Regions from separate parts of the Paenibacillus sp. RRE4 genome, predicted to be linked through region 3. Evidence: predicted binding sites of a transcription regulator. Region 3 holds the regulator's gene; each other region holds the start of a gene.

Region 1 (6,540 bases), 180 kb from region 3:
GTCGACTTCGAGTGCATTGAGTTCACCTTTTTTGTTACGAATAAGGAAGTCTACTCCGTACAAAGCAACCCGGCGATAGTCTCCGATGATCCGTCCACGGCCGTAAGCATCTGGCAGACCTGTGATAATCCCTGCTTTACGTGCTGCACGCATCTCGGCAGTGTAAGCGTCGAATACACCTTGGTTATGCGTTTTACGAATGTTAGTAAATATATCAATGACACCTTGTGGCATTTCGAAACCGTATGCTTCACAAGCATCAATCATCATACGAATTCCGCCGAATGGCTGAATGGAACGTTTGAATGGAGCGTCTGTTTGAACCCCGACAATTTGCTCTTTGGACTGATCCAGGTAACCTGGTTGATGAGATGTAATGGTTGAAGGTGTGTTCACGTCCACATCAAGCACGCCGCCATTATCACGCTCTTTTTTGGTCAGATCAGATACGATATCCCACAATTCTTTGGTGTTTTGGGTAGCGTCTGCGAGGAAAGCTTCATCCCCGTAATATGGAGACAGATTGTGTACCAGAAAATCATTCACATCTACGGTCTTGGTCCAAGTTCCTTTAGTAAAGTTTCTCCAGCCTGTTTGTTGTTTGACATCTTTTTCGATCACCGACATCTTAATCCCTCCGCTTTTTTGGATTTCTGGACACATCACATTGTTGCAGTACACGTATCATCAGATGTCCAGATCCGCGATTTATGTGAATTGTTTCACATTATCCGGAACACGATCTCTCTACTTGGGAACCGGAACCGCGGAATGATTGTTTTCTTTACATTTTCAGTATAAGTCATGCTGATTTTAGCATCTGTGATTTTTATCACAAACTTTGCGACCTTTCTCACTCTGGTTGGGCGTTGTCTTGTTGCACGCTTTTACGGTTGTTCACACTAGGCCACTCCGCGGGCAGCACAACTACAGATCGCTGTTATCCCCGGATTTTTTCGATTCACTTTTTCAAAGTGAAAATCCGGTGATAAAGGCGAACGCTCCGCTTCTTCCGTCTGTCCTGCCCGCTCCGTTATCGTGTGAACCTCTTCTATTGTGCAAACAGCCACCTCCCCTCCCGTTCCCACCGTTTTGGGGAACCATTGCTCCGTTAAGCTCGGAGCAACTGAAAGATTGAAGGAGGTTCCTGAAAAACGGATGCTCCGCCTTTCCGTTTTTCTGCCCATTTTGATTCACTACACTTTGGAGCTACATGCTGTTCCTGCGGTCTATTACTCCGTTCCACTGGGAGTAGAGTAACAAGTGCTGAAACTGCTCCTGAAAAACGGATGCTCCGCTTCTCCGTTTTTTTGCCCATTTTGACTTCTACACTTCGGAGCTCCATGCTGTTCCCGTGGTTTATTACTCCGTTCCTCTGGGAGTAAAGTAACAAGTGCTAAAAATCAGTCCTGAAAAACGGATGCTCTGCCTCTCCGTTTTTCTGCCCATTTTGACTTCTACACTTCGGAGCTCCATACTGTTCCCGTGGTTTTTACTCCGTTTCTCTGGCAGTGGAGTGAACAAGTGCTAAAAATCAGTCCTGAAAAACGGATGCTCCGCTTCTCCGTTTTTCTGCCCATTTTGACTTCTACACTTCGGAGCTCCATGCTGTTCCTGCGGTTTATTACTCCGTTTCTCTGGGAGTAGAGTAACAAATGCTGAAACTGCTCCTGAAAAACGAATGCTCCGCTTCTCCGTTTTTCTGCCCATTTTGACTTACTACACTCCAGTGCTGGACACTGTCCTGAAAAAAGGATGTCTCGCCTCGCCGCTTTTCGGGCTTACCTCTCCGTACGCTTGTTCACTCCCCTCTTTCCCACCTCCTTTCCTGTTTCTCTGTCTTTTTGCAACTATACGGCAATCGGGGCTCCCCGATATGGGGAACCCCTGAATCACTTGCAACAATCTGAAATGGTTATTTGTTGAATGTTGCTTGTTGCTTGTTATTCAAATTTGCCATAGAAAGCGTTGCGGTACACATCAGCCAGTTCAGTTACAAGCGGCAGTTTTGGATTCGCTGTTGTACATTGGTCCTCGAAGGCCCGATCTGCCAAGTAATCTACACGCGATTCGAAGTCTTTCGCATCAAATCCGATTTCCTGGAACGATTCTTCGATACCCAGTTTTTTGTTCAACTCACGGATCGCTTTAATCAAGCTGTTCACGCCTTCTTCGGTTGTACGTGCTGGCAATCCGAGAATACGGGCGATTTCAGCGTACCGCTCATCTGCCACAAAGTGCGAATATTTCGGGAACGATGCAAATTTCGTCGGTTTTTTCGCATTGTAACGAATGACGTGTGGCATCAGGATCGCATTGGTGCGTCCGTGTGCGGTGTGGTACTGACCGCCCCATTTATGCGCCAAGCTGTGGTTAATGCCCAGAAACGCGTTGGCAAACGCCATACCCGCAATCGTCGAAGCATTGTGCATTTTCTCGCGTGCCAGTTTGTCACCCTGTAATGCGGATTGCTCCAGATATTGGAACACCAGTTGGATGGCTTTGATTGCCAGACCGTCTGTGTAGTCGTTCGCCATCACGGATACATATGCTTCAATGGCGTGAGTCAATACGTCCATACCGGTATCGGCTACTGCGGTTCTTGGCAAGCTGTATACAAATTCAGGGTCTACAATCGCTACGTCTGGTGTTAATTCATAGTCAGCCAGCGGATACTTGGTATTGCCATGCTCTTTATCTGTAATGACCGCAAACGATGTGACTTCCGAACCCGTACCCGATGTTGTCGGAATGGCTACGAACTTCGCTTTTGATCCGAGTCTTGGATATTTGTAAATCCGTTTACGGATATCCATGAATTTTTGTTTCAGGTTGTTAAAGTCCGTGTCTGGATATTCATAGAACAACCACATCGCTTTGGCAGCATCCATTGGTGATCCGCCGCCGAGTGCGATAATACAGTCCGGCTGGAAGCGTTCCATCATGGCTGTACCGCGGTCTACTGTTGTTGTTGATGGATCTGGCTCAACTTCTGAGAAGACTTCAATGGCTACAGGCGTCTGACGTTGACGCAGGTAATGCTCTACTTTTTCCACATATCCGAGTTTGACCATCACGGCATCCGTAATAATCGCTACGCGAGTAATGTCCGGCATTTTGGCGAGATATTGCGTCGCACCTTTTTCGAAGTAGACTTTGTTCGGCACTTTGAACCATTGCATATTCACGGTACGGCGAGCCACCCTTTTCACGTTGATTAGGTTCACAGCAGTTACGTTGGAAGATGTTGAGTTACGTCCGTACGATCCACAACCCAGTGTCAACGATGGCATATTCGTATTGTAGATATCCCCGATCGCACCATGTGTGGAAGGTGAGTTTACGATAATCCGTCCCGTTTGCAGGCGATCCGCAAATTGGTTGATCACTTCTTCATTGTTCGAGTGGATAACGGAGGAGTGACCCATTCCGCCAAAAGCAACCACTTCTGCTGCACGCTCAATACCATCTTTTGCAGATTTAACTTTGTAACATGCCAGCACCGGACTCAGTTTCTCGGCGGACAATGGGAACTTGGTGCCCACACCTTCAATTTCGGCTACCAGAATTTTAGTGCCTGCCGGTACTTCAATGCCGCACATTTTGGCAATGTTCACAGCGGACTGACCTACAATGGTCGGGTTAACTGCACATTTCTCCGCGTTGATTGCACCTGCTGTCAATTTGGCGGCTTCCTCTTTGTTCACAAAGTAACAGCCGTTCGTGATCATTTTCTTTTTCACTTGGTCGAAGATCGGTTCTTCAATAATGACCGCTTGTTCAGACGCACAGATCATACCATTGTCAAAAGACTTCGACAGAATCAAATCCGTTACCGCCTGGTTGATATCTGCGGTTTTTTCGATAAAGCAAGGCACGTTACCTGGTCCTACGCCCAGTGCCGGTTTACCACAGCTGTACGCTGCACGTACCATCGCTGATCCGCCGGTAGCCAGGATGAGAGCAACATCATTGTGGTTCATCAATGCGTTCGTACGATCCATGGATGGATCATCAATCCATTGGATACAGTCGGCTGGGGCACCGTTTTTCACAGCAGCTTCAAGCAAAATTTTCGCTGCCTCGCGGCTACAGTTCTGTGCGGACGGGTGGAAACCAAAGATGATCGGGTTACGTGTTTTGATCGCAATCAGTGCTTTAAACATCGTCGTGGATGTCGGGTTGGTTACCGGTGTGATCCCCATGATAATCCCAACCGGCTCCGCAATTTTCTGGAAGCTGTCGTATTCGTTGTCTTCGATAACGCCTACTGTTTTTTCGTATTTAATGCTGTTATAAACATACTCTGTGGCGAATATATTTTTAATAATTTTATCCTCGTACACACCGCGTCCCGTTTCTTCCACGGCCATTTTGGCGAGCATCATATGTTTATCCAGTCCCGCAAGCGCCATAGCCTGCACAATCCGGTCAATTTGCTGCTGATCCATGGACATGAATGCTGCATGTGCTTTGTTCGCTTTGTCGATTAACGTTTGAATATACTGACCTGCTGTCGGTTCTTTTGTTGGGGCGACTTCATTCTTTACAGCCATCTCCCTCATCCTCCTAAAGGTTCGTATTGGTTTGTCTCTCTTGTTTACATCCACATCGTATCATGGGGAAAAGATATATTATGTGATTTTTTTCACAAAGTATGAACAATTTTAATTAAGTTTTTAACAGCCCCTTTTAGACGGGATTTCTCTCTCTATTTAAAATAGTAGATCAACAGCCTCATCCTTCCCCTATAAAAGTGAATTTAATCACAATGTTTGGAATTTCGCCATTTTTAAAGGCTTTCCATGCCCCTCAAACGGTAAGTTTAGGTATATACTGAACTTAAAAATTGAACCACCGCAATTTGTACCGTACCTCCACACGGCCGAGATGACCAGATCAGGATGGCACAGTTTGCGGCGAACCTCGGGGGCAACATTCAGCTACACTTGCCTGACCGGGGAGATAAAGGGGAGATCAACGTATGGGAGAACTAACAAACGTACTGGAAAAACGCGGGAACACCAACTGCTTCTCGGAAGTGAATTTTAATCATCTGCTCGTAACGATGAAAGACCGAACTTACCCGGAAGGAACACATCTGTACTGGGAAGGTGACGTCTCTGACAAACTTTATTATATGAAACGGGGACGTGCCCAGATCACCAAATCCACCGACGAGGGCAAGGAACTGATCATGTACATGTACCAGACGGGCGATATGATTGGTCAAGCTGATCCATTCTTCGGCTCCAGACACAGCTTCTCGGCGGAAGTTCTGGAGGATAGCGAGATTGGTGTGCTGGAACACAAGGATCTGGAAATGCTGATCTGTCAGCATTGTGACTTTGCGATTGATTTCATGAAGTGGATGGGCATACACCATCGTTTGACGCAAACGAAGTTCCGGGATTTGATGTTGTACGGTAAACCTGGGGCACTCTGTTCTACCTTGATCCGGTTGTCCAATTCCTATGGGGAAGCACATGGAGACCATGTAATTATTCATAAAAAAATTACCCACACGGATCTATCCAATATGATTGGAGCTACCCGTGAAAGTGTAAACCGCATGCTCAGTGATCTTCGCAAAAAAGATGCCATTGAATACGACAACGGCATGATTGTGATCAAAGACCTGAAAATGTTGCAGGGCATTTGCCACTGCGAATTGTGCCCAAATGAGATCTGCCGCATTTGACGTACTGGTAAATTAAGGGCTCGACCTCTGGTAGCGCCTTTCGCTTGCTATTGCGACTGTTTAAAGAGTTCTTAATACGGTAAAAAAGCCCAAATGTGATCATTATCAACATTGGGCTTTTCTTTCGTACTTCCTTGTATGTGCTCAGGATGCGTTGATAAGTTCAAGCTTGACCGCATCCCGTGGATTTAATTTCATATCCAATCCGTTCTCCATTAACTCTTTGTCATTGACCTTGATTACCCAGCGCTGATTCGTCCGAGGCATAACATTCTCAACGGCAACAACAAACTTGTTATTCTCCGACAGACGCACAACTCCACTGGATTTTAATACGTCACGAACAGTGCATTCTTGCACATAAATACCGGCATACTGCCGATTCAGATTTGGTTCCACGCTACCACCGCTCACTTTAAGCAGGGTTGTCTGATATGCGACACCTTCTCCCCCGCTGTCAGCAGCTTTGACGTATATAATGACTTCATCCTTAGCATGAAGCTCGGTATCCCACTTTTCTGGAGCAATATCCTTACCGTTCAGCTTCACTGCCCAACTCAGAGATGAATCAAGAGAAACTTCACCCACGGATTGTATGCGTCTTCCATCTGCCGTAAAATCAACCAGCCCGCTGTTCAGCAAAGCTTTTTTGAGCGTCAGGCCTTCACTGAAATCTCGCTTGATGGACTTCGTCGCATCAGGTAAAAAAGTACTGCCGTCAATGGCAACCGTAATCGTATTGGCTGAATCTTTCTCTGAGACAACCGGCTGTTCGGAAGGCTGTGTCTCTCTGGTACACCCCGTCAAAATGACGAGAACAAGCATACATAGACCTATGT
Region 2 (6,540 bases), 680 kb from region 3:
ACTTCTATACATTGTTTGTTATTATCGGCAAGGTTATGTATCCGGCGAGAAACAGCAGATGTTTCCAAAATGAAAGAGTTGGGGAAGTTGTATAGTATCACGCCGCTTAATTGTAGTTCACAACCTGTTTGGTCTATAAATAAAGAAGAATGATGACGAGCAAAATAAAGAGTACAATGAACAGCACCTTCTCATTACCTTCTTCAGGAGGCTTCATCTTGTATCCCGGCTCCTTCCTACGCTTGAACGTCGTTTAACAGGACAGCCTGATTACAGAAGAATATGGCTCCCTTTTATAATCATATTCATGAAGGCGACTTCAAGATTGAGACAACAGCGGAATAGAAAAACGGAAAATCCAGACTAACCACGCAAAATCATGCCTTAAAAACGTAACATAAACATGGACATTCACTTGTGCAAGGTTCATACTATAATGTGACCAGTGGTTAATAACGAGTCCTTTGCACGAAAAAAGGACACCAGGCCAGCAACCGTTTTACTGTGACCTGACATACATATCAACAGAGGAGTTGTTAACACATGAATGAAAAAACGTTGGACATGTTTCGGACATTAACGGAGTTCCCTTCCGCCTCCGGCTTCGAGCGTGAACTGCGCGGCTGGATGAAAGAGCAATTGTCCGCATATACCGATGAATTTGTACAAGATCGCCTGGGCAGTCTCTTTGGTGTTCTGCGCGGAGATGAAACTGGCCCTAAAGTCATGGTGGCCGGACATTTTGATGAAGTTGGCTTCATGACAACAGGCATAACGGAAACGGGGATGATCAAATTCCGTCCACTCGGTGGGTGGTGGAGTCAAGCTGTGCTTTCACAGCGTCTTCAGATTATTACTCCTGAACGCCGGATTACAGGCGTTGTCGGCTCCACGCCTACGCACTTGCTGGATGAATCCCAGCGCAGCAAACCGGTAGACCTGAATTCAATGTACCTGGATATTGGCGCAGATGACCGTGCGGAAGCTGAATCGTGGGGGATTCATCCGGGAATGCAGATCGTACCGATCTGTGAATTCACACCGATGGCCAACCCTAAGAAAATTATGGCCAAAGCCTGGGATAACCGTTATGGTGTTGGTCTAGCTCTTGAACTGGTGGAAGAACTGCACAAAGAGAAACTGCCCAATATCCTCTATTCCGGTGCAACGGTTCAGGAAGAACTCGGACTTCGCGGAGCACGTACAGCAGCCAACCTCATTCAGCCGGACATTTTCTTTGCTCTGGACTGTAGTGCGGCTAATGACATGACGGGTGATAAACAATCCTTTGGTCATATCGGTCAAGGCGCATTGCTTCGTATCTTTGACCCAGGCATGTTCACGCACCGTGGAATGGTGGAGTATGTTAAGGACACTGCTGCTTCCAATAAGATCAAGACGCAATACTTCATCTCGCCGGGCGGTACGGACGCAGGTCAGGTTCACTTGAGTGGTATTGGTGTACCTTCTACCGTAATTGGCATTTGCGGCCGATATATTCATACCTCTTCTTCCATTATTCATACGGATGATTACGATGCTGCTAAAGAATTGATTGTGAAGCTCGTGAAAGGTCTCGATCGTTCAACGATGGAAACCATTATTAATAACGCCTGATTCAGGCATAAATCAACGGTTTAAAGCTTTAAACTATAGAGATACCTCATTGAATCTTTTTCGGGGTATCTCTTTTTCTATTATTTACATAAATATAGGGTTCGTTTGAACATGTTGAGCATGAGATACATAAGATATGATAATGGAAGGTTAGTTAACTAAAGACGAAGAACCAACACATCAAACAGCGGGGGACCTTTGTATGGCAATGGGAAGGAACGGAAAATCAAATAAAGGTTCCAGAAAAACTAATGCCGCAAATACCCTTCTGAGTGGCAATTTAAAAGGAAAGAAACTTGAATTGATCGTTGCCGCGTTATTGGTTAGCGGGAAATTAAGAGTGGATGCGGTCACGCTGTTTAGAGAAGCCACTTTAGTTGTAGAATTAGTGGGCCAATATAAAACACTCCAAAAGATTGAACCCTCTAATTCAGATAAACTAGTGCAATTCTTGGATGAGACGGGCCGAGATATGACCCTGAACGATGTCATTCAGGCTTTTCAGCAACGTATAAATTCCTAAAAGCCAAGCAAGAAAAGAGGTGGCTGTGATGTCTGAATTTGATGGAGTCGGATTTGCCGAGCTGTTAATTGTTCTTATTCTTGTCGTTTTATTTGCGTTTGGCACTACAGATATTGATACGCTCAGCAGTACACCTACAAAAGCTTGAACTTGCCGTTGCTTGACATGGTACCTAAACTGCAATTTTTAAGACGGTGCGCTCTTAGTAAATTCATCAAGTTAAGCTCTTGATTTCAGAACGCCAGTCCATAAATAATGGGCTGGCGTTTGTGGTTGTACTACAGAAATAAAGGCGAGAATGCAAACCATGCCAAAATCAGTGTCAGGATTACGCAGACATTTTCTACAACTGCTCCATGCTTGGTTCCCGTACTCATCAGATTTGCTCGAATACGTAGCTTTAATGGTGGCAGCGGTCGAATCCCCCTATTGGTCAAGGAATCGGCAAGCAGATGTAGAGCATAAGCGGAACCTCCAGCAACCCAAATTTCTGGGCCTTGTTGCTGCGTTGTACTGAAGAGCAAACCCGTCCAAACAGCTGTTCCGTACAAGGTATGCGTTAATCCCCTGTGTGTAAGTGTCGTGCACAACATAAGCAGGCTGCCAGCAATCAGATTCCACGGAGCAAAAGCATGACCATAAAAGACCAAGCCCAGTCCAATGGCAAACATCAGTACTTTACGCAGTGATCGCGACGGCAGGAACGACACAAGCCCGATTAAAACAGCGAGTAGCAGATTCCACGGTTTGGCGGGAACGTAAAAATACACAAACACAGCCGCAGGCAAAAGAATCGTCTGTAACAGTCGAATCAAACTGCTCGGCAATGCTTTCGATACCAGCAATGAATTAGGCTCATCAATATCTGGCAACAACGAGCCTATTAATGCAACAGTTACAGCTGGAGCAGTAACCTGCATTCCAAGGAGTTGCAACACTGAAAGTGACACGCCTGTACCGATAATCAGGTGGGATCTTCCCATCATGATGCAAAAACGTCCTTTCGAGAAAATAGGGAACGTCACCGACCCCAATCTGATCATACCTCGAAAGAAAAACAAGAACAATAGTTCGTATTTCTTATTTCTGAAAAAAAATTTTTATTCGTGATGCTCATCACACTTAATTTACTATGAATGATCTATCGTAATTAGTGAAATAAATCACATCCAAGCTTGGTAGTCATTGTATAATTCAAATATAAGCCATTAAAAATGTTGGTAAATGCACAGGTTTACACAAGGAGGCATTCACATGAGCGGAAATAAAGAAAAATTAGTTGTCATTGGTAATGGAATGGCCGGAATCAGCACTGTAGAGCAAATTCTAAAATTAACTTCGCGCTTTGATATTACGGTTTTTGGTACAGAACCTTATCCCAATTACAATCGTATTATGTTGTCCTATGTCCTGGAAGGCAGTAAAACGCTGGATGACATTGTCCTTAACGATCTTCACTGGTACAAGGACTATGGCATTACGCTGCATACAGGCACAACCGTTGCCCGCATTGATGCGGAGACTCGTGAAGTTGTAACAGAAGATGGGCACCGTACTCCGTACGACAAAGTTATTATCGCAACAGGTTCAAGTTCTTTTATCCTCCCTGTACCCGGACATGACAAGCAAGGTGTCGTTGGGTTCCGTGATATCGCCGATTGCAATATCATGCTGGAAGCAGCAAAAGCATACAAAACAGCGGCTGTCATCGGGGGCGGACTGCTGGGTCTGGAGGCTGCTAAAGGACTTGTCCAACTCGGCATGGATGTTACCGTTGTGCATTTGATGGATGATCTGATGGAGCGTCAACTCGATCCACAGGCTTCTGCCATGTTGAAAGCGGAACTGGAGCGTCAGGGAATTAAATTCAAAATGGGAGCACAAACCTCCGAACTCCTGGGTGGAGACCGGGTTGAAGGCATTCGTTTTGCCGACGAATCTGTGTTGAATGTTGATTTTGTGGTCATGGCGGTTGGTATTAAACCGAATATAGCTGTAGCTCGCGAGAGCGGTATCGAAGTCAACCGAGGCATTGTCGTGGATGACTACATGCAGACTTCACTGAAGGATGTTTACTCTGTCGGAGAATGTAATGAACATCGCGGTGTGTGTTATGGACTTGTGGCGCCACTGTTTGAACAAGGAATGATTCTTGCGAAACATATTTGCGGAGTCGAAACAGCTCCGTATGAAGGCTCGGTTGTATCCACCAAATTGAAAATTTCGGGTGTAGACGTCTTCTCTACTGGCGAATTCATTGACAGCCCTGAACATACCGTGATTTCACAGAAAGACGACTGGAAACGTACTTACAAAAAAATCCTGCTTCGTGACAATACAATGGTAGGTGCCGTACTCTTTGGTGACATTACGGATTCCGCCGAACTGCAGAAACTGATCAGGAACCAGACTGAAATGACCGATGAATTGTATGGTTCACTTATGGGTACAGGCTGCGGCGGTCATAAAAAAACGGCGTCTGTTGAAACGATGCCTGAAGATGAAATCGTATGTGGATGTAACGGCGTAACCAAAGGTGCCATCATGGATGTCATTACAAACCAGGGTCTAACTACAGTTGACGAGATTAAAGCCTGTACAGGTGCAACCCGCTCTTGCGGAGGATGTAAGCCGGTAGTCGAACAGATTTTGCAATATGTGCTAGGAGATAACTTCACTGCCGGAGCCAAACAGGGAATCTGCAGCTGTACAACTCTCGGGCGGGATGAGATTGTAGCTGAAATCCGGGAAAAAGGCTTGCAAACGAGCAAGGAAGTCATGAATGTACTTGGCTGGAGCCTGCCTGAGGGTTGCTCGAAATGCCGTCCGGCCATCAACTACTATCTGGGCATGATCTATCCGGACACACACGAGGATGAAAAAGAATCACGTTTTGTTAACGAACGTATGAACGCCAACATTCAAAAAGACGGAACATACACCGTTGTACCTCGGATGTACGGCGGGGTAACGACACCAGCCGATCTGAAAAAGATCGCCGATGTTTCGGTTAAATATGATATCAAAGCGGTTAAAGTGACGGGCGGTCAACGACTGGATCTCATCGGTGTCAAAAAAGAAGATTTGACTAAAGTTTGGGCTGAACTGGATATGCCTTCGGGTTATGCCTATGCAAAATCGCTTCGTACTGTTAAAACGTGTGTTGGCTCCCAGTTCTGCCGCTTCGGTACACAAGATTCCATGGCCATGGGTGCACGAATCGAACGTAAATTTGAACGTCTTGATCTGCCAGCCAAATTCAAATATGCCGTGAACGGCTGTCCTCGGAACTGTGCAGAAGCATGCACGAAGGATATCGGGATCGTCGGGAATGACGGCGGCTGGGAAATCTTCATCGGTGGTAATGGCGGGATCAAAGCAAGACTTGCTGACTCGCTGTGCAAAGTGAAAACCGATGATGAACTGATTGAGTTGTGCGGAGCCATCATGCAGTATTACCGGGAGACAGGTAACTATCTGGAGCGTACATCGGAATGGGTAGAACGCATGGGTCTGGAGCACATTCGCTCGGTTGTTGTGGATAATGTGGAGGAACGTAAAGCGTTGATGGAACGGATCGAGTTTGCCCTCGCACAGGTGGAAGAACCATGGCAAAAAGCGATTCGTGATGAAGAAGGACAGAGCAAAATGTTCCATAGCATTGAAGTTACGTCACGTCCATAAACCAACTTATATTATATAGGATTCAAGTAGAGAAACCAATGGATACCAAAGGAGTGGTTTACGATGACAACCAAACAAACAGGTACGTATTTCCCGGCTGGATTTATAGATGAATTTCTGCCACGCATTGGCAGAGTTGTCGAGATCGAAGATCTTCAGCTTGCGGTATTCCGTGCTTCGGATGGCACCATCTTTGCTGTTGATAACCATAACCCCCACCCTAAGGGTGGACCGCTGGCGGAGGGCATAGTCTCTGGGCACTACCTCTATGATCCGCTGTACGACTGGAAAATTGATTTGACGACAGGTCAGGTGCAGGCACCAGACACCGGTCAAGTGCAGATGTATCCGGTCAAGGTCGAGAATGACCAGGTCTGGATTGCTGTATAACCTCTGCTCTGCTGTACAATGGAGATTGAGATTGAAGTTGACTAATGGGGGAAACTGTGATGTATACACCAAGTGTTGAAGGAATTATTGAGGCTGCCGTCAAAAAGAGAGATCAGATGAATGCAAGTTTGCCACGTTACATGGTCGCTGCCTTAATGGCAGGTGCCTATGTGGGGCTCGGCATTATCCTGATTTTTAGTATCGGAGCTCCGCTGCTTGCCGCACACTCACCACTGCAAACGATGCTGATGGGTATGTCCTTCGGACTCGCCCTGACGCTGGTGATCTTTGCCGGGTCAGAGCTGTTCACAGGGAACAACATGTTT
Region 3 (6,540 bases):
TCGCCGTGTACTCCGTGGACATATTGGCCAATCGGCGCATGCTGTGATTGATTATGCCGAGATTCAGGCTTTTCCAAGTCTGGAACCTCTTGCTGATCAAGAGGAATTGAAGGCTTATGATGATTTGCTCATCGCACTTGCCGTGAAATTTGGGAAAACAAGATTAATCGATAATATACGTATTCAAAAAACGGAGGTGCTGTCCCATGTTTAGAACCCTGATGAAATCTAAAATTCATCGTGCTACGGTAACGGAAGCCAACTTGAACTATGTGGGTAGCATTACCATTGACGAAGACCTTATGGAAACGTCGGATTTAATGGAAAACGAAAAAGTGCAAATTGTGAACAATAACAATGGAGCACGACTTGAGACTTATGTTATTCCAGGTCCTCGTGGCAGTGGCGTCATTTGTCTGAACGGTGCTGCCGCTCGTCTCGTACAGCCTGGAGATACAGTTATTATCATTTCTTATGCCATGATGTCACAGGAAGAAGCAAATACGCATAAACCCACCGTGGTGTTTGTTGACGGTCAGAACAAGCCGGTTCAGACCATGAAGAAAGAAGTTCACGCCACGATCTTGTAATCGGCTGGGAAGGAGAATGAAATCGGCCCATCCAGCAAAAAATGAGTACAGGTCACTGCACTAATTCATTTTCCAAGGGTGGGGATGCATCGATGTTCCAGCATGTTTTCGCCGAAATGAACGACATGTTAGATGAAATTATCAAGAGCTATCCTTCCGCTGAAGGTCTGAACAAACAGGAGCTGCAACAAAAATGGAATTTGCTCAAACGAATGAGTGACGGAATGTTGGATGAATGGCTGATGTTTGAAGAAAAGATGAGTCAGATTCGGGAAAGGGAGCTGGATAAACCGGCTTCACTTGAGCCGGAGCAGGAAGCAGTGACAGCTTTGCCTGAACTACATCTGGAATGCTTCAGCCGCGGTCAAGGATATTTTAAGCTACAGATGTATCCGCAGGCGATTGATCAATTCATACGGGTGGTGAACGATTACCCGGATAGTGCCTTAGCCCTTTTTTATCTGGCACTCGCACACTTAAGTCTGGATCAGATTTATGAGTCTGAAACCCATTTACAGCAGATTATGCTACTTAAGGGATCAGCAAGACTCAAAGGTCTTGTATGTAACGCTCTGGGCTGTATCCAAGCGAAGCTCTCCAATCCAGAAGCGGCATGCTCCCTGTTCGCAAAGGCCCTTCAGTATGACCCGACGTTGACCGAACCTCTGTACAACATGGAAGTTTGCAGGCTGAACAGAGGTAAACTGCAGTATGCGAACCAGCTAGGGTGTGTCTGAAAATCTACACATCAGTTGGTTTCAAGACACGTCCAGATTGCCCTGAATTGAAAAAGACATTTGGCAACAAAAGAACGGTGTTTCCTCCTTTGGTATAGCGGCGGAAACACCGCTTTTTTGTCAGTTAATTTTCAAATGCCCTTTTTTTTGCTATGCTGTAACATAGACTGGAATGGAAGGGATCGTATATTGCAATGAAATTTGCCGTTTTGGATTTCGAAACAACCGGCACGCAGTCCGACGGTGAGATCATACAGGCCGGACTTGCCATCATAGACCATGACTTCAGCATAACTCAAATATATAGTTCTTATGTAAATCCGGGTGTTCCAATTCCGCCATTTATTACTGGGTTGACCGGAATTACAGAAGAAGATGTGGCGGATGCTCCATCTCTTGAAGAGATGATGATGGAGATGGTACCGCTTCTTGACGATGTGGTTCTAGTGGGCCATAACGTTGCATTTGATTTTCATTTTTTACAGAATGCGCTTGATCGTTGTGGTTATTTGCCTTTTACAGGCCGTATTCTGGATACGATTGATTTCTTGAAAATTACTTTTCCGTCCCTGGGTTCATATCAGCTCGGTTATGTGTCAGCCGAATTTGGGTTTGAACATGACCGCCCCCATCAGGCAGACAGTGACGCACTGGCAACAGCCCATGTTCTACTTAAATGTCTAGATGAGCTTAGAGAGCTGCCGTTAATTACGATTCAACGGCTTAGCGATCTGTTTGCACCAGAGGACAGTGATCTGGGCTGGTTTTTCGACGGACTACGTGCAGAGAAGGAAGCAGAACCGATTCAGGACTTGGATGGGCATACGTATTACCGTCAGCTGGCGCTGAACGTTAGTGACTGGACGGAAATCGGAGCTCCTCGGGACGAAAGAGAAGCGAACCCTCTGGAAGGTGTGACCTTTGATCAGTTTATGGATCAGGTGCGAGCGAAACTGAAAGAGACATTGGATCACTATGAAGAGCGCGAAGCACAGACACAGATGTTTGGCAGTGTACGTCAGGCGCTGGATGAAGAGAAACATCTTTTGCTGGAAGCCGGAACGGGAACAGGGAAATCCTTGGGATACTTGTTACCTGCTATTTATGAAAGTGTAAAACAAGAACAGAAGGTAATGGTAAGCACTCACACCATTAATCTGCAAGAACAACTTCGCGAACGGGATATTCCGATGCTGACGCAGGTGGTTCCTTTTCCCTTCAAAGCTTCCGTGTTCAAGGGGAGAGGCCATTATCTCTGTCTACGCAAATTTGAACACAAAATCAACAAACGTGAATTTGCTACGCTGAAAGAGGATTACTTCACTGCAGCACAAATGATTGTGTGGCTTACCCAAACCGAAACGGGTGACGATGAAGAATTGAACCTCAGTGCACGCGGAGGAGATTTCTGGGAAACCGTGCAGAGCGAGTCCGAGTCTTGTCTCGGCAGATCCTGTCCGTGGTTCCGCAAGTGCTTCTATCATCGTGCGAAACATGAAGCAGGACTTTCTGACATTGTGATTACCAATCACTCCAAACTATTTACAGACGTGAAGGCTGCTCATCAGCTGTTGCCGGCTTATGAAAGTTTGGTCATTGATGAGGCGCACCATCTTGAAGATGTAGCGGGTAAACACCTTGGGCTTCACATGAAGTATTTTACTCTCGTACACACGTTGACCCGTTTGTTTAAAGATAGTCGTAACGGTCAGCTTCCAATGTTGCGCTCCCAGCTGTCAAGGCACGAGAACGGGGGACAATGGGGTTCGATGGTGGATCAAATGTTTCCCCTTGCCGTCGAAGTGAAGGAAATGTGGGATCGTCTGAGCGATGCTCTGTTTGGTCTTTTGCCTGAACGGAGTGATGCTTCTCCAGGGGAGACCGGACAGTTCTCGCTACGCCTTAAAGCGTCTCAGAAGCCTGCCAAGTGGCAGGAGCTGCAAGATTTGGAGAACCAGATCTATGTGACTTTGGGTGATTTGGTGCGCAAGGGTGACAAACTACTGCTTGAAGTAAAAGAAGATCAGGATGATTACCAGTCTGACAGTCTGATTACAGATATCACCGGGCTTTTGAAAGATCTGACCACGATGAAGGAGAATTTAAGATTCTTCATGCGTATGGATGATGCCAAGACCGTGTACTGGATGGAGGCCAGCGGACAGTTCCGTAGCAAGTCACTCCAGTTGTACGCTGTTCCGGTGGATGTGAGTGCGCAACTGAAAGAGATGTTTTTCGATAAAAAGAAAAGCGTTGTGCTTACATCGGCTACGCTGTCGGTGGATAAGTCATTCCAGTTCATGATTGAGCAACTGGGTTTGCAGGAAGCAGCCGACAATAATCGGCTTCTGACCTCGATGCTACCTTCCCCATTTAATTATCGGGAACAAGCTTTGTTAGTAATCCCGCGGGATTTCCCGAGTCTGAAGGGAAGCGTAGGGGACGCACACTTTGTTCAGATGCTGGTGCACTCTCTTGCTGAGACGGCGATTGCAACTCGAGGACGTATGATGGTGCTGTTTACCTCTTATAAAATGCTTCGACAAGTCTATGAGCCGCTGAAAGAGGCTTTGTCCGGGAATGACATCTCGCTACTGGGGCAAGGTGTTGACAGCGGCAATCGTTCGAAGTTGACCCGACGCTTCCAGGATGCCAAAGCAGCAGTCCTGCTGGGTACGAGCAGCTTCTGGGAGGGCGTGGATATTCCGGGTGAGGCGCTGACCTGTCTTGCGATTGTGAGACTGCCTTTCCAGCCGCCTAACCATCCGCTTCTGGAAGCGAAGAGTGAATTGTTGCAAGAGCAGAAGAAAAATCCATTCATGAAGCTGTCTGTGCCACAGGCAGTCATTCGCTTCAAGCAGGGGTTCGGCAGGCTTGTTCGCACGGGCAAAGATCGCGGAATCGTCATTGTGTATGATACGCGCGTAATTGAAGCTTATTACGGCAAGTACTTCCTGTATTCGCTACCGGGACCAAAGATGGAGCATATGCTGACAGAACAGATGGTTCCCCGTATTGCTGAATGGTTAGATCGACCTGTGGATAATCAAAAATAATGACGATGTACAGCTATAACATTGCATTGAACTTCACCATGGCGTTAAACTTTGAAGAAGACTTCACAAAGTTCGAACAGGGCAACGCTTCACTGAACTTATATTCCTAATAATTCGGGCATTCTGTATGAGGACATCATGCATGGATATTGCATGTATACAGAATGCTCATCTTTTCAATATTTATTTAATCGTGGCGATGGTAAGGGGGAGCAAGAATGAAATCGGATAAAATATCAGAAGCGGTAGTACGGCGTCTGCCTGTATATTTGCGTTATTTAAACGAGTTGGTTCAGCGTGAGGTGACAACGGTTTCCTCGCAGGAGCTGGGACAGCGACTGGATCTGAATCCGGCTCAAATCCGTAAAGATTTAGCTTATTTCGGTGATTTTGGTCGTAAAGGAATCGGGTATGATGTGTCTTACCTGATCGAGAAGATTCGTCACATTTTGAAAATTGATCAGCAAATTAATGTGGCTCTGGTGGGAGCCGGTAATCTCGGACATGCTTTATCGAATTATAACGCTTATTTGAAGGATAATATGAAAATTGTCGCTATTTTTGATGCCTATGGGCCCAAGATTGGCAGTAAAATTAATAGCCTGACCGTACAACCGATGGAAGAACTTACGGAAGCGGTTCAGAAAGAAAATATCCGTATTGGTATCATCACGGTGCCGGACACCGAAGCTCAGAATGTTGCCGACCAACTGATTGAATCGGGCATCGAGGCAATTCTGAATTTTGCGCCGACGATTCTAAAAACGCCTTCACATGTGCGGATTCATCATGCTGACTTTACAACGGATTTGCTCAGTTTGGCATATTATTTGGAGAACGGGAAGGAAGATGAGCTTGATGACAACGACGAATAAATGGGTAATCCACAATGGTAGATTTGCAGTAAACGAAGGGGCCAATTGGACTGTGGTTCAAGGGTATATGGTTGTTGAAAATGACAAGATTGTGCATATTGGTGAGACGCTGCCGGATGGTGACGAGAACCTGCCTAAAGTGGATGGAAAAGGACTGCTCTTCCTGCCGGGTCTGATCAATACGCATGGTCATGCAGCAATGTCCTTGCTTCGAGGTCATGGTGATGACCTGGCACTGCAAGTGTGGTTACAAGAAAAAATGTGGCCCATGGAAGCCAAAATGACTTCTGAGGACGTGTATTGGGGAGCATCACTTTCGGTGCTTGAGATGTTAAAAGGCGGAACCACGGCTTTCCTGGACATGTATGACCATATGGATCAGGTGGCAAAAGTGGTTGAACAGTCAGGGGCAAGAGCTGCGCTGGCTCGCGGTGTCATTGGACTGTGTTCGGAAGAAGAGCAGATGAGAAAGCTCGAAGAGTCCGCAGCATTTGCTCGTGAATGGAATGGACAGGCGAATGAACGCATTACAACCGTAATCTCTCCGCACGCGCCTTACACATGCCCTCCAGAATACATAGAGAAGCTTGTTCAGGTTGCGCATGATTTAAACCTGCCTCTCCATACTCACATGTCGGAGACGCTTCGTGAAGTGGAGCAGAATGTATCAGATTATGGCTTGCGTCCAGTGGCACATCTGGAGAAGCATGGCTTTTTCTCACGTCCTTCGCTCGTAGCGCATGCTGTGCATCTCAACGATGAAGAAATTGAGATTTTGGCACGTCATGATGTCGCTGTATCCCATAATCCGGGTAGTAACTTGAAGCTTGCATCCGGTGTAGCCCGTGTTCCTGCTTTGTTGAAAGCAGGAGTTACTGTATCCCTGGGAACAGACGGACCGGCAAGCAACAACAATCTGGATATGTTTGAGGAAATGAGACTTGCAGCTTTAATTCATAAAGGAGTATCCGGTGATCCTACCGCCGTACCTGCCGGGGAAGCGTTGCTTCTTGGAACAGCTTACGGTGCGAAGTCCATCTTCCTGAACGATACCGGAGCTTTGCAAGTTGGTAAAAAGGCTGATTTTATTGCGCTCAACATTGAACAGGCTCATTTCTATCCGCACACGGATTTGATTTCCCATGCAATCTACTCGGCTTCGGCGAAAGATGTGGAGCATGTATGGGTAGATGGCAAACAAGTCGTAAAACATGGTGAATGTTTAACACTGGATGAAGAGCGCATTTTGCGTGAATCCCAGTTGGCTTTTGATCAATTGCTT

Evidence for each region. Region 3 encodes Rex, which represses fermentation and respiration genes when NADH is low (regulators of the CRP and FNR family bind a similar motif). Its sites were predicted from a motif close to TTGTGAAATATTTCACAA; they were not measured.
Region 1: a site for Rex is predicted at 4,637-4,654, ahead of adhE (bifunctional acetaldehyde-CoA/alcohol dehydrogenase). Genes of this name have one in related genera too.
Region 2: a site for Rex is predicted at 3,292-3,309, ahead of nirB (nitrite reductase large subunit NirB). Genes of this name have one in related genera too.

Annotation. Positions count from the first base shown of each region.
Region 1 is NZ_JAUZUT010000001.1:3,003,638-3,010,177, forward strand. Features, by position in the region: gene pflB (formate C-acetyltransferase) at 1-627, opposite strand, end outside; gene Q9R46_RS13615 (hypothetical protein) at 903-1,070, opposite strand; gene adhE (bifunctional acetaldehyde-CoA/alcohol dehydrogenase) at 1,944-4,556, opposite strand; gene Q9R46_RS13625 (Crp/Fnr family transcriptional regulator) at 4,985-5,701, shown strand; gene Q9R46_RS13630 (hypothetical protein) at 5,846-6,540, opposite strand, start outside.
Region 2 is NZ_JAUZUT010000001.1:3,505,745-3,512,284, forward strand. Features, by position in the region: gene Q9R46_RS15820 (M42 family metallopeptidase) at 544-1,617, shown strand; gene Q9R46_RS15825 (hypothetical protein) at 1,820-2,140, shown strand; gene Q9R46_RS15830 (metal-dependent hydrolase) at 2,419-3,126, opposite strand; gene nirB (nitrite reductase large subunit NirB) at 3,395-5,824, shown strand; gene nirD (nitrite reductase small subunit NirD) at 5,888-6,214, shown strand; gene Q9R46_RS15845 (formate/nitrite transporter family protein) at 6,274-6,540, shown strand, end outside.
Region 3 is NZ_JAUZUT010000001.1:2,827,401-2,833,940, reverse strand. Features, by position in the region: gene panC (pantoate--beta-alanine ligase) at 1-214, shown strand, start outside; gene panD (aspartate 1-decarboxylase) at 207-590, shown strand; gene Q9R46_RS12720 (tetratricopeptide repeat protein) at 683-1,327, shown strand; gene dinG (ATP-dependent DNA helicase DinG) at 1,522-4,383, shown strand; gene Q9R46_RS12710 (redox-sensing transcriptional repressor Rex) at 4,602-5,258, shown strand; gene Q9R46_RS12705 (amidohydrolase) at 5,242-6,540, shown strand, end outside.